DNA from 2 places in the Kurthia sp. YJT4 genome. Region 1 is predicted to be linked to the other one. Evidence: predicted binding sites of a transcription regulator. Region 1 holds the regulator's gene; the other holds the start of a gene.
The links. Region 1 encodes Rex, which represses fermentation and respiration genes when NADH is low (regulators of the CRP and FNR family bind a similar motif). Its sites were predicted from a motif close to TTGTGAAATATTTCACAA; they were not measured.
Positions count from the first base shown of each region.

Region 2: a site for Rex is predicted at 4,495-4,512, ahead of QN089_RS04870 (cytochrome c oxidase subunit II). Genes of this name have one in related genera too.

Region 1 covers NZ_CP126689.1:2,668,143-2,674,199, forward strand. The annotation lists gene groL (chaperonin GroEL) at 1-782, opposite strand, end outside; gene groES (co-chaperone GroES) at 836-1,120, opposite strand; gene QN089_RS13220 (CPBP family intramembrane glutamic endopeptidase) at 1,336-2,067, shown strand; gene tatC (twin-arginine translocase subunit TatC) at 2,144-2,896, opposite strand; gene QN089_RS13230 (twin-arginine translocase TatA/TatE family subunit) at 2,909-3,136, opposite strand; gene QN089_RS13235 (redox-sensing transcriptional repressor Rex) at 3,230-3,865, opposite strand; gene QN089_RS13240 (ABC-F family ATP-binding cassette domain-containing protein) at 3,967-5,910, shown strand.
Region 2 covers NZ_CP126689.1:1,014,877-1,020,933, forward strand. The annotation lists gene QN089_RS04850 (ATP-dependent DNA helicase) at 1-239, shown strand, start outside; gene QN089_RS04855 (dihydrofolate reductase family protein) at 423-971, shown strand; gene QN089_RS04860 (hypothetical protein) at 1,002-1,640, opposite strand; gene QN089_RS04865 (b(o/a)3-type cytochrome-c oxidase subunit 1) at 2,170-3,813, opposite strand; gene QN089_RS04870 (cytochrome c oxidase subunit II) at 3,810-4,292, opposite strand; gene QN089_RS04875 (chemotaxis protein CheX) at 4,730-5,185, opposite strand; gene QN089_RS04880 (dynamin family protein) at 5,687-6,057, shown strand, end outside.

The DNA of each region.
Region 1 (6,057 bases):
ACAAGTGTCGCAAGTGCTTCACCTTCAACATCTTCTGCGATGATTAACATTGGACGACCTTGTTGTACAACTTGTTCAAGCACAGGTAAGATTTCTTGGATGTTTGAGATTTTTTTATCTGTAATTAAGATATATGGATTATCTAATACTGCTTCCATTTTATCTGTATCCGTTACCATGTAGTGAGATAGGTAACCGCGATCAAATTGCATACCTTCTACAACTTCTAGTTCTGTATTGAAACCTTTTGATTCTTCTAATGTAATAACACCATCATTACCTACGCGTTCCATTGCTTCTGCGATTAATGAACCTACTTCGTCATCTGCAGCTGAGATAGAAGCTACTTGTGCAATTGCTTCTTTGTTTTCAACTGGTTTTGAAATCGATTTTAGTTCTTTGATTGCTGCTTCAACTGCTAAGTCAATCCCTTTACGGATACCGACAGGGTTTGCACCAGCTGTTACGTTTTTTAAACCTTCTGTAATCATTGATTGTGCGAGTACTGTTGCAGTTGTTGTACCGTCACCAGCGATTTCATTTGTTTTTGAAGCTACTTCAGAAACTAATTTTGCGCCCATGTTTTCATATGGATCTTCTAGTTCGATTTCTTTTGCAATTGTAACACCGTCATTTGTAATAAGTGGCGCACCGAATGCTTTTTGTAATACCACATTACGTCCTTTTGGTCCTAATGTTACTTTTACTGTATTCGCTAATTTATCCACACCTGCTAACATTAAACTACGTGCATCTTCGCTAAATTTAATTTCTTTTGCCATTGTATAATTCCCTCCTAGAAAATCAATCCGTTCGTTTATTTGTATATGTTAGATTACTCTACGATTGCTAAAACGTCGCTCTCACGTAGAATTAAATAGTCTTTACCTTCGTATTTTACTTCCGTACCTGCGTATTGAGCATAAATTACTTGGTCGCCTGCTTTTACGCTTAACGGCACCACTGTACCACTATTTGTTACGATTCCAGAACCCACTGCTACAACTTTACCTTGCTGTGGTTTTTCTTTTGCAGAGTCGGGTAGTACGATACCGAATGCTGTTTTTTCTTCTACTTCTACTACCTCAATAATAATACGGTCACCTAATGGCTTTAACATGTTCTAATAACCTCCTAATTTCTATGCGTCAATATTTTTTGTTGGCACTCTTATACAATGAGTGCTAACTTATAGTCTTAATAATAAGCACTCTCGATTTTTTTTGCAAGTCATAACATTTATTTTTTTATAAAAAGATGACCGATTTACATTTTCTTTTTGCTTCAACTTATTGGTAGAATAGAGATACGAATATTTCCGGAAAGGATTTGCTTATGAAAACTAAAAAAACACCACTCTATATATTAATTACATATATACTCATGCAACTATCACCTATCATCTTTTTAAAGCCGATTGCTTCTATTATCCAATGGCTAGAACCAGGTATCACTAATGATGAACTGTCCGCACAAGCACGCGGTTGGACCATCTTCTTCACGTTCTTTCTCGGTACACTTGTAACGATTTTCTTCATCTTACGTGACAAAAACTTTTTCAAAAATGCTTTTGTCGGTGGCAAGCGCTATTCTACTATGGGAGCGATTGGCTGGGGCGTTTTAGGATTCTTCATGATTTTAATTGGCCAATCACTTGCTGGTTTAATCGAAACGTCACTTGGTATTACACCTGGTTCTGAAAATACAGCACAACTTTCTGCAATGGCTAAAGCAGCCCCTATTGCAATCATCAGTATTGTATTCTTTGGACCATTCCTTGAAGAAGTCGTATTCCGTCGCGTCATCTTCGCATCGTTAAACCAAACAACGAACTTTTTCATCGCAGCGAGTGTCAGCGCCGTTGTATTCGCAATCGTGCATATGGATTTTTCACATATCATCATCTACGCAACTGTTGGGTTCATCACTGCTTTTCTGTATAACAAAACAAAACGACTGCTCACAACGATTATTGCACATACGATGTTGAATGGTTTTGTTATCATCATGAATCTCAATTTAGACAAAATACAAAAATACCTCGAAACGCTACAATCTATGCAATAAAAAGAGCCTCTTTTTTTAGCGTTCGCAACAAAAAACTGGAATCGCACAACAGTACGATTCCAGTTTTTCTTTTATATTATGCAGCTAGCTCCATTTCTCGCTGCTGCTCTGCTTTCAAATAACTTCTATAACCTATACGCGAAATCATGATACTGATTTCGTATAAAATGCATAATGGTAATGTGACAATCATATGTGACACGATATCTGGAGGTGCGATGACTGCTGCTACACAGAGTAGCGCAAAGTATGCGTACTTCCTTACTTTTGACATGCCCATTGGCGTAATGATTCCGAGACGCGTCAAAAATAACATAATGATTGGCAACTGAAAAATCAATCCAAATGGCAATGTAATTTGCATTAAAAATTGGAAGTATTCATAGATTCCAATGGTCTGTTCAACATCCATTTCTCCTGCTAACCCCATCATCCACTTCAACATATACGGACGTAACACTAAATACGAAAATACAACCCCTACAATGAACAATAGGAATGCGTACGGAATATAGCGTAATGTCGCTTTGCGCTCTTTTTCATAAAGTCCTGGGCTCACAAAACCCCATAACTGAAATAGAATAATCGGTGATGTCATAACAAGCGATAAAATAAAGATAACTTGTATGTAAACCTTCACTGGATCGGTAACACGAAAAGCATGCAATTGAAGCGATTTTGCTTCTTCAGTATGTTGTAAAAATTGTATGAGTGGTTGTGCTAAAAAGAAACTTCCAATAATCGCTAAAACAAAGAATCCTGCAACAATTAATAGCCTCTTTCGAAGTTCCTCTATATGTTCAACGACTGTTAGTTCTTCTTGTTCCATCAGATGAACACCCTACTTCGTCTCTTCGATTTTTTCGACAGCTTTTACTTCATTTGCGCTGTTTGTTTCAACTGTTTTTTGTTTTGTACTTTCAAAATCTTCGTCTGTTAAACCTTTTGTTGCAGATTTAAACTCACGGAGTGTAGAACCCATCGCTCTTCCTAGTTCAGGAAGTTTTTTGGGACCAAAAATAATGACAGCAACACCTGCAATAATCGCAATACTAGCTGGACCTACCATTACACACACCTCCTCAATTTGATAACTACATTCTACTCCACACTTCGTCATTTGTATATTATTCTTTCGGTCTACAAAACTGAATATTTAAGACTATTCTTCCACATTTCGAATAAAGTAACTAAGCGTTTGCAATTCAATCGATAAATCAATTGTATGAACGCGGAATGTCTCAGGTACTTGCAGACGAACCGGTGTAAAATTCAACACACCTTTCGCACCCATCTGAATTAATCGGTCTGTCATAAACTGTGCTGAACGTGCTGGTACAGTTAAAATAGGTAGTTCTGCTTTGAATTCTTCAAACTTCTCTTCCATCACATCTGGATGGAAAACAGGTACACCATTTACAAGCTGCCCTTCCATTGGATAGTTCGTATCGAATGCTACAACAATTTTCATATTATGGTTCTTTTGAAAATTATACTTCAGTAAGGCATGACCTAAGTTACCAATACCGATTACTGCTACATTCATACGTTGATCTTGATCAAGGACGCCTCTAAAGAACACAAGTAATTTTTGTACATCATATCCGTACCCTTTTTTACCGAGTGGTCCGAAATATGAAAAGTCACGACGAATCGTCGCTGAATCAATTTGCATGGCCTCACTTAACTCTTTTGATGAAATTCTATTCTTTCCTGCATCCGCAAAATTTTGGATGAAGCGATAATACAGCGGAAGTCTTTTCGTTGTGGCCTGCGGTATCCTATAATTCTCTTTCAAACATGTTTCCTCCTACGAATCTGGTTATACAATTTAGATAGATGACCATTGCACCAATGACAGCATTTCGTTACACTTAAGATTGAACTGAGGTGTCGAAAGTGATTGTATTACAAGTCAATCAATTATATAAATCATATATTGCAGATGAAATTTTAAGTGGCGTTAAACTCGAAGTTCAACATCGGGATCGCGTCGCACTTGTTGGCCGAAACGGCGCAGGTAAATCTACTCTTTTAAAAATTATAGCAGGTCAACTCTCATATGACTCTGGTGAGATTATTATGCCAAAAGGAATTAAACTTGGCTACTTAGACCAACATGCTGGTCTAGAATCTGATTTATCCATTTGGGATGAGATGATGACCGTATTTGAACCATTAAAACAACTTGAACAACAAATTCGTTCACTTGAGTTGCAGATGGCTGAACCTACGATTTATGAAAATGCAGAACGTTATCAAAAAATCACAGCTGAATATGACCAGCTACAACATGATTTTAAAGAACGTGGCGGCTTCCAATACGAAGCGGATACACGCTCTGTTCTACATGGTATGCAGTTTTATCCTGATTCCTATGAACAGTCTATATCTTCATTATCTGGTGGTCAACGTACAAGACTGGCTCTAGCAAAATTACTTTTAACAAAACCTGAATTACTCATTCTGGATGAGCCGACCAACCACCTGGATATCGAGACATTAAACTGGCTTGAAAACTACCTGAAAAACTACGACGGCGCTATCCTTATCGTATCACATGACCGCTATTTCTTGGACCAAGTTGTGTCTATTGTTTATGAAGTTTCTCGTCATCATGTCACAAAGTTCACAGGTAACTATTCAAGTTACTTAGATCAAAAAGCAAAGAACTATGAACGCGACCTAAAACTTTATGAAAAACAAATGGACGAAAAGGCAAAACTCGAAACATTCGTCCAAAAGAACTTAGCGCGTGCATCGACTACGAAGATGGCACAATCTCGTCGAAAAGTTTTAGAGAAAACCGAGTGGATGGATTCTCCTGATGGCGATGAAAAATCAGCTACTTTTACATTCGATATCGAAAAGCAAAGTGGTAATGACGTGTTATCCATTGATGACCTCACAATCGGTTATGGACAAACGCCAATTTCTGAACATATTAACATGCGTGCCTATCGAAAAGACCGTATCGCCCTTGTTGGTCCAAACGGTGTCGGAAAATCTACACTATTAAAAACAATTATAAAAGATTTACCTGCTCTGTCAGGTGATATTCGTTATGGTACGAATGTGCAACTCGGTTATTACGATCAGGATTTAGCAAAACTTTCTACGAATCGTACCGTACTACGTGAGATTTGGGATGAGTGGCCACTAATGAATGAAAAAGATGTTCGTACTGTTCTTGGTCGTTTCCTTTTCTCAGGAGAAGACGTCGATAAAATCGTACACGATCTATCAGGTGGCGAAAAAGCACGTTTAACGCTCGCGAAACTCATGCTTGAGAAAAATAATGTACTGATTTTAGATGAGCCGACCAACCATCTTGATTTAGATAGTAAAGAGGTGTTGGAAAATGCACTAATTGATTTCCCGGGCACGCTCATCTTCGTATCACATGACCGTTACTTCATCAATCGCATTGCAACAAAAGTTGTCGAGCTATCGAATGAGGGTTCTTTTGAATACTTAGGTGATTATGATTACTATGTAGAGAAAAAAGAAGAGTTAGCTGAAATCGCAGCTGAAAAAGAAGCTGCTCTTATAAAAACAAAGCCAATCATTCAAAAGGAAGTACCTACATCGAATCAAGCCATCGACAAAGAAACGAAGAAAAAAGAACGTAAAATTCAACGTCAAATTGAAGATATTGAACAGATTATGAGCGACCTTGAAACAACCATTGCAAAACTAGAAGAAGAACTATGTAATCCTGATGTATTTTCAAATCATGAAAAAGCATTAATCATTCAAACACAATTAGATGAAGAAAAAGTAAAGCATGAAGAATATGAATTACAGTGGCTCGCTTTACAAGAAGAATTAGAGCAATTATAAATAAAAAGAAGGTGTCTTTTCCAAATGGAAACTTGATACCTTCTTTATTTTTTATTACAATAATATCTTGTGACGAATCTAGATTTTTGCGCTGATTGCTTTTCTAACAAAGCAACTACATACTACCTACAATTTCCATTTATCCAC
Region 2 (6,057 bases), 1.5 Mb from region 1:
TGGACTTACCATTCCCACCAAGTGATCCATTATTTGATGCGAAGCGTTCATTCGCAGATGATCCATATGTTGAAGTGGAGTTACCATTCATGCTTCTTCGCTTACAACAAGGTATGGGCCGTTTAATTCGTACAACAAATGATCATGGTACAATTCATATTTTAATGAATGAAGAGGAATTGAAAAACCTACCTGAGATTGAACCGATTTTTGCAGTAAAACCGACTTTTGAAAAATAGAAAAAAGGCTTTGACATGTACTAACTTGTCAAAGCCTTTTTCTATGTGACAACATGTGTGAATGAATATGCATTTTAAAAGTGAAAAATATTTATTTTTAAATTTGTGTGATTTCTGTTTGCTTTTTAAGGTTTTATTACTTTATAATAGAAAACCCAAGTAGTTAAGAAAAGAGTGATGGGTATGGGAAATCGAAAAGTACGTCTTTTTATTGCGTCAAGTTTAGATGGCTATATCGCAACAAAAGAAGAGTCACTTGATTGGCTAGAACAGGTGGAAGGCAAAGGAGATAATGGGTACTCACAATTTTATGAAACAGTCGATACCGTTATTTTAGGCAAAAAGACATTTGACTGGTTAATCAGTCAACGATTATCTGAATGGCCTTATGCCGAAAAACAGTGTTATGTTTATACGCATCAACAGCTTCAAGATATGCAAGATATTCACTTTACAAAAGAGCCTGTAGCATCACTTATTCATACATTACGACAACAGCCAGGTCAAGATATTTGGGTTGTCGGTGGGGGAGAACTCATCTATTCTTTTTTAGAGCAACACTTAATCGATGAGGTTATTGTTACAATGGCGCCAATTTTATTAGGAGAAGGAATTCCTCTTTTTAAACCAGGTTTCTCACCCGTAGAATTAACATTGCAGCAAACAAAAACATATGGTCAGTTTGTAGAATTACATTACATTGTAAAAAAGTATAAAAAAAGAGCGCTATAAAGTGCGCTCAAACAAAGTAGAATAACTAAGTTACATATAGACTTCTTTATACGAATTAAGATCTTCCAATAAATTTGTTTCTTGGAAAACTTCAAGTGAGTATTGTGTCTTTTCTGTAATTGGTAATTCTACGAAAATATTCATATCAAAATAAATTGGTAGTTCTTTAGAAGAATGTAAAATCGATTGTGCAGCACATTCTAGGCAATTCCCCACTTCTAAATGGTCGTCAATAAATGTAGCCAAATCGATTGTTTCACGATTATTTTTTGCGTCAAATAGAATTTCTAAATCGCCATCAATCATAACGGATACCATTTCTGTTAATAAAAGAGCGTTCATAAAAGAGCTGCCCTTCTCAACACGATTGATATCGTGAATAATGTGGAAAGTTGGATGTTCGTAAATAGCTTTTAAAATTTCTGCAAGTACTTCATTTGAAAAATCTACCTTCTCGCTAAACTGAACGACTTCGTAAGGCTGTTCAATCATAAACCAGATATCTCTATATAAGGTAGGGTAGTATGCACTTGTTTCGGTCTTCTTTTTTAAAATTTCTTCTAATAATGGAACCTCAACAATATTCATATAAAAGAGTTCTTGATAATAATCGCTTACATAAAGAGAGCTATTATTCATCTTCTTATATTCATGGATCGTTGTTTGCATGTAAATCTCCCCTTTTAAAAAAATTGGTTAATACTCTGATGGTGATTCTCAAAAGATGATATTTTGAGGTGCAAAGTATTTCAACTTCACATTGTCCAAAAAAATAATGGACTCGTTTGGCTGGGCTATTTCGAAAAGTTTCTCACATGACAAAAGATGACGACAAAATAAATAAGTTATCTATATTTTGAGTTCCCTGTGAAATACATGCTATGTATGAGTTTGCTGTGCGTTTTCTGATGAAGAATCTGTGCCTATAAGTACATACTAGAAAAAAGCAATGCAATCAATAGAGAACTGCCATTATACAAATAACGTTAATATTTAGTGAATTATCTCTTTAAAATTTTACTAAAAAATTACCAAAAAATAGATATTATACCTATTTGAATTAGCATTTTTTGTCATAAAAACAGCGGAAATACAACAAATTCGCGCTTTTATATTCACTAAATCGTAACATAAGTCTAAAGGTAAATCATGAAAAAATCAAACTTATATTAGAATATCATTCGAACGAGCTAGAAAATTACCACAATTTATATCCCTTTGAACCAAGTGGTGCATTTGAAATAATATCGTAAATTGGGTATGAATAAGCAATTAATAATAGCGCAATTAAAATGATAATCCATAGTTTAAAGTTCTCTAAAATAGCCGGTGTTTTTTGTGCATGATCAGCAACTTCTGCTACTGGGAATGGCTCAAAACCTTTCGGTGCAAAGAAAAGCATTTGAACAAGTATATACATAAATAATAAAATGGCAATAAATAGAATAGTTCCACCAACAGCTTGTGCGATTTGGTAGCCAATCCATGTTTGTGCAATTTCAGCACCTCCATATTCTGAGAATGCAGAGCGTCTTGGTGCGCCAAGCAAACCAACAATATGCATCGAACCTGACATAATCAACATACCAATTGCCCATAAAACCGTTTGGATTAGACCAAGTCGGTTTATTTTTTTTGTTAATTGTCGACCTGTTAAATGTGGAATTAAGAAATAAGAGGCACCAAAGAATGTCAGTGTGACCGTTGTAGCAATTGTTAAATGAAAATGCCCTGTCACCCAAATGGTATTATGAATTAATTGGTTCATTTGATAAGATGCATTAACAATTCCTCCAGCACCGCCCGGAATAAAGGCAAGCATACCGATAAAAGGTGCTAAGAAACGAGCGTCCGACCAAGGTAACTTTTTTAACCATCCAAAGAGTCCTTTACTCCCTAACTCACGACCACGCAGTTCAAATGTAGCGAATAGTGAAAAAGCAGTAAGTAAAGAGGGAATGACAACCATCATCGTTAAAATAACTTGTAAAAACTTCCATGAACCACCGATACCAGGTTCAGTTAATTGATGGTGTAAGCCAACCGGTACAGAAAACAATACGAATAAGATGAACGAAAGTCTGGCAAGTGCATCCGAAAAAATCTTTCCACCGATGATTTTTGGCACGGCGATATACCAAACCATGTAGGCAGGTAAGAGCCAAAAATATACAAGTGCATGACCAAATGACCAGAAAAGTGTACGTGATAATAACACATCTACACGTTCCACCCAACCAAGTGACCATGGAAGTAATTGAACCAATAATTCAGTTGTGACACCAATTGTAGCAATAAACCACATTAAATTGTTACATACGACCATAAAGCTGAGTAGCGGTGTAATCTGTTTTGGATTTTCTTTTTTCCATTGTATGTAACGACGGGCTTGTGCAAATGCTGTAATCCAAGAGCCAATCATGACAAGTGAAAGTCCAGCATAAAAAATCCAATGTGCTTGTAGTGGCGCATAAAATGTATAAAGTACAGATGCCTCATTTAATAAAACCATTGTAGCAGCCATAACTGTCCCAGTAGACATTACCCCGAAACCAATCCAGCCTAAACATCTTTCTTTAAAAGAAAATGTTCCTGTTACACGACTCATAGCGGCTGTTTGAAAACCAAAAATGAAGAAGGTTGTAAAGACAAGTGCTAGAAGAACGCCATGTACAGTTAATACTTGATAATAGCCAATAGAGTAGGGAAGTTCGAGTGCGCCACTTCTCACGAATACTTGTATTAAACCGGCAATCCCACCAATTAATAAAGCAGTAAAAGCGAAAAGAAGGTAGGCGAGTGCTAGCTTACGATCGCGTAAATCGATTTTTAAAGATTTCATTTGGAATCCACCACCTTTAATGTTGCGTGCATTTCAGCATGTCCCATTCCACAGTATTCATTACAAACAACTAAAAATTCGCCCTTTTTATTGACGGTAGTTGTATATTCAGAAATATGTCCGGGCTCTAACATCATATTAATATTTGTTTTAGCAATTTCAAATCCATGCACAACATCTTTAGAGGTCGCAATAAACTTCACTTTAGAATTCACAGGAATTTTGATTTCCGATGGTTCATATAAAAAGGCAGATGCTACCACCACTACTTCATAATCCCAATCCTTTCCTGCTACTTTATGGACACCTGGCTTATTAAATGGTGCGATTTCACTCACTTTTTCAGGATTAATTGTTTTTTGTGAATTAGGTGTTTCATGACTATTATTTAATGCCATTAGACCAGTAATTAATAGAAAAACAATTAATGAGCCAATACCAAACACGAGCCAATATTTTTCATACTTATGCAAATGCATGGGTGTAAACCTCCTCTAGTTAGAAACGATTCATAAAAATAGCGAAGCATACAAACCAAATGATGATTATGATGATACCGACTGTCATAGAGAGATAAAAAGTTCCTTTTAATTTTGAATCGGATGTGTTTTTTTCTTTATGCATAAAAATCTCCTTTCTATGTATGCTTATCCATAGTTTAGTCAAAACGACATAATATAGATGTGATTTTTATCACATCAAAATAAGAGAATGTGAAGTAAATGTGAAATTGTTTTGAAAAACGTAATAATTCAGTATGTAAAAAATAGAGATATTTATTATAATTAATATTAAAATGTTAATTCGTTTATCGAAATAAAAGAATAGACCTACAAAATAAGACAAAAGGACTTGTACAAAATATGTACAAGCCCTTTTAAGGAAATGAAATTTCATTGCTCTCATGTATGTAGACTTAAGAAGCTTCAATAGATAAAAGCATTGTTACATGACCAATCTCTTCCATTGAGATTGGCAAAGTGAATGTTTGTGTAGATATTGGTAAATGTGTCTCACTTACCATGACAGTTGGGGTAGTAATGTCTAACTGAATATTATGTTCAGCACTATAAATACATAATTTACCAGCAACCATATTTCCAAATTCTCCAACGAACGATTCTAAAAGTTCGCCATCAATCTGAAACCCATATAATGACTCACATAGTTTTTGAAATGAATTGTGATTGCTGTCAATAATCATACGTGCTTTTACATCACCAATTACATTGATCAAAACACTATATTCTAGATGCATATTAGGTGCAGTAAATGAAGAGGGAGACTGAATTGTAACTTGCTTTGGTGAAATTTCTTTGAAAGCGTGAATGATGCCGTTAAATAGTACTTGGTATTGAGCCGAAATACTCATACATACTCCCCTTTCTTCATGACTTTTAATCTATGATACACCGTTAGTTTAAAGAATACAATAAGAGAATTAATTGAGAAACTATTTCAATTAGATTGACAAAATAAAAAAAACTCGTTATGATAATGATAATCAATGACAATTAGAATTTAAAAATAAAAAATTATATTATCAAAAAGGGAGCGGTCATCATGCTTTTCGCACTTGTTGGAATGACAATCGTCGCTTGTGGTGTCACAGTTAAATACGTTTTATCAGAAACAACCGCACATTTGAAATAAATAAAATGATACTTTTGTTGCCGAATAGCTCACTTAGAGTTATTCGGTTTTTATATTTTTAAATAAATTTAATTTTTTCACGTAAAAAAATAACATAGAAGAAACGTAAAAATAAATAACTAAAATCTTCTGATTTGGAGCAATTTTTGTTTTTCCTTTTACAGACACATGATAGAATGGGATGAGTAACTACATATAGAAAAAGGAGATCGAGCCTTTCATGACTGTTTTTGAAGAAAAAATCCAATTATTATTGAAGAAAACTGCGTTACAGTACATGGTCTATAAAAAAAACGAAGACCATGAACGACTAGCAAAAACACAACTTTTTGCTGAGAAGTTAATTAAGAAAGAATATGCAATTGGTTTTGCAGGTCATTTTTCTGCTGGTAAGTCGAGTATGATTAATGCGCTTACAGGTGACCAACTACTACCGTCTAGCCCAATTCCGACAAGTGCTAATGTAGTTAAAGTGCATAAGTCAGAAGAAGATTATGCAATTGCTTATTTAGTAGGAGAAGATCCTGTTCGCTTTAACTCAGATTATGATATTAAAACTGTAAAAGAATTTGCAAAGAATGGTGCGTTAGT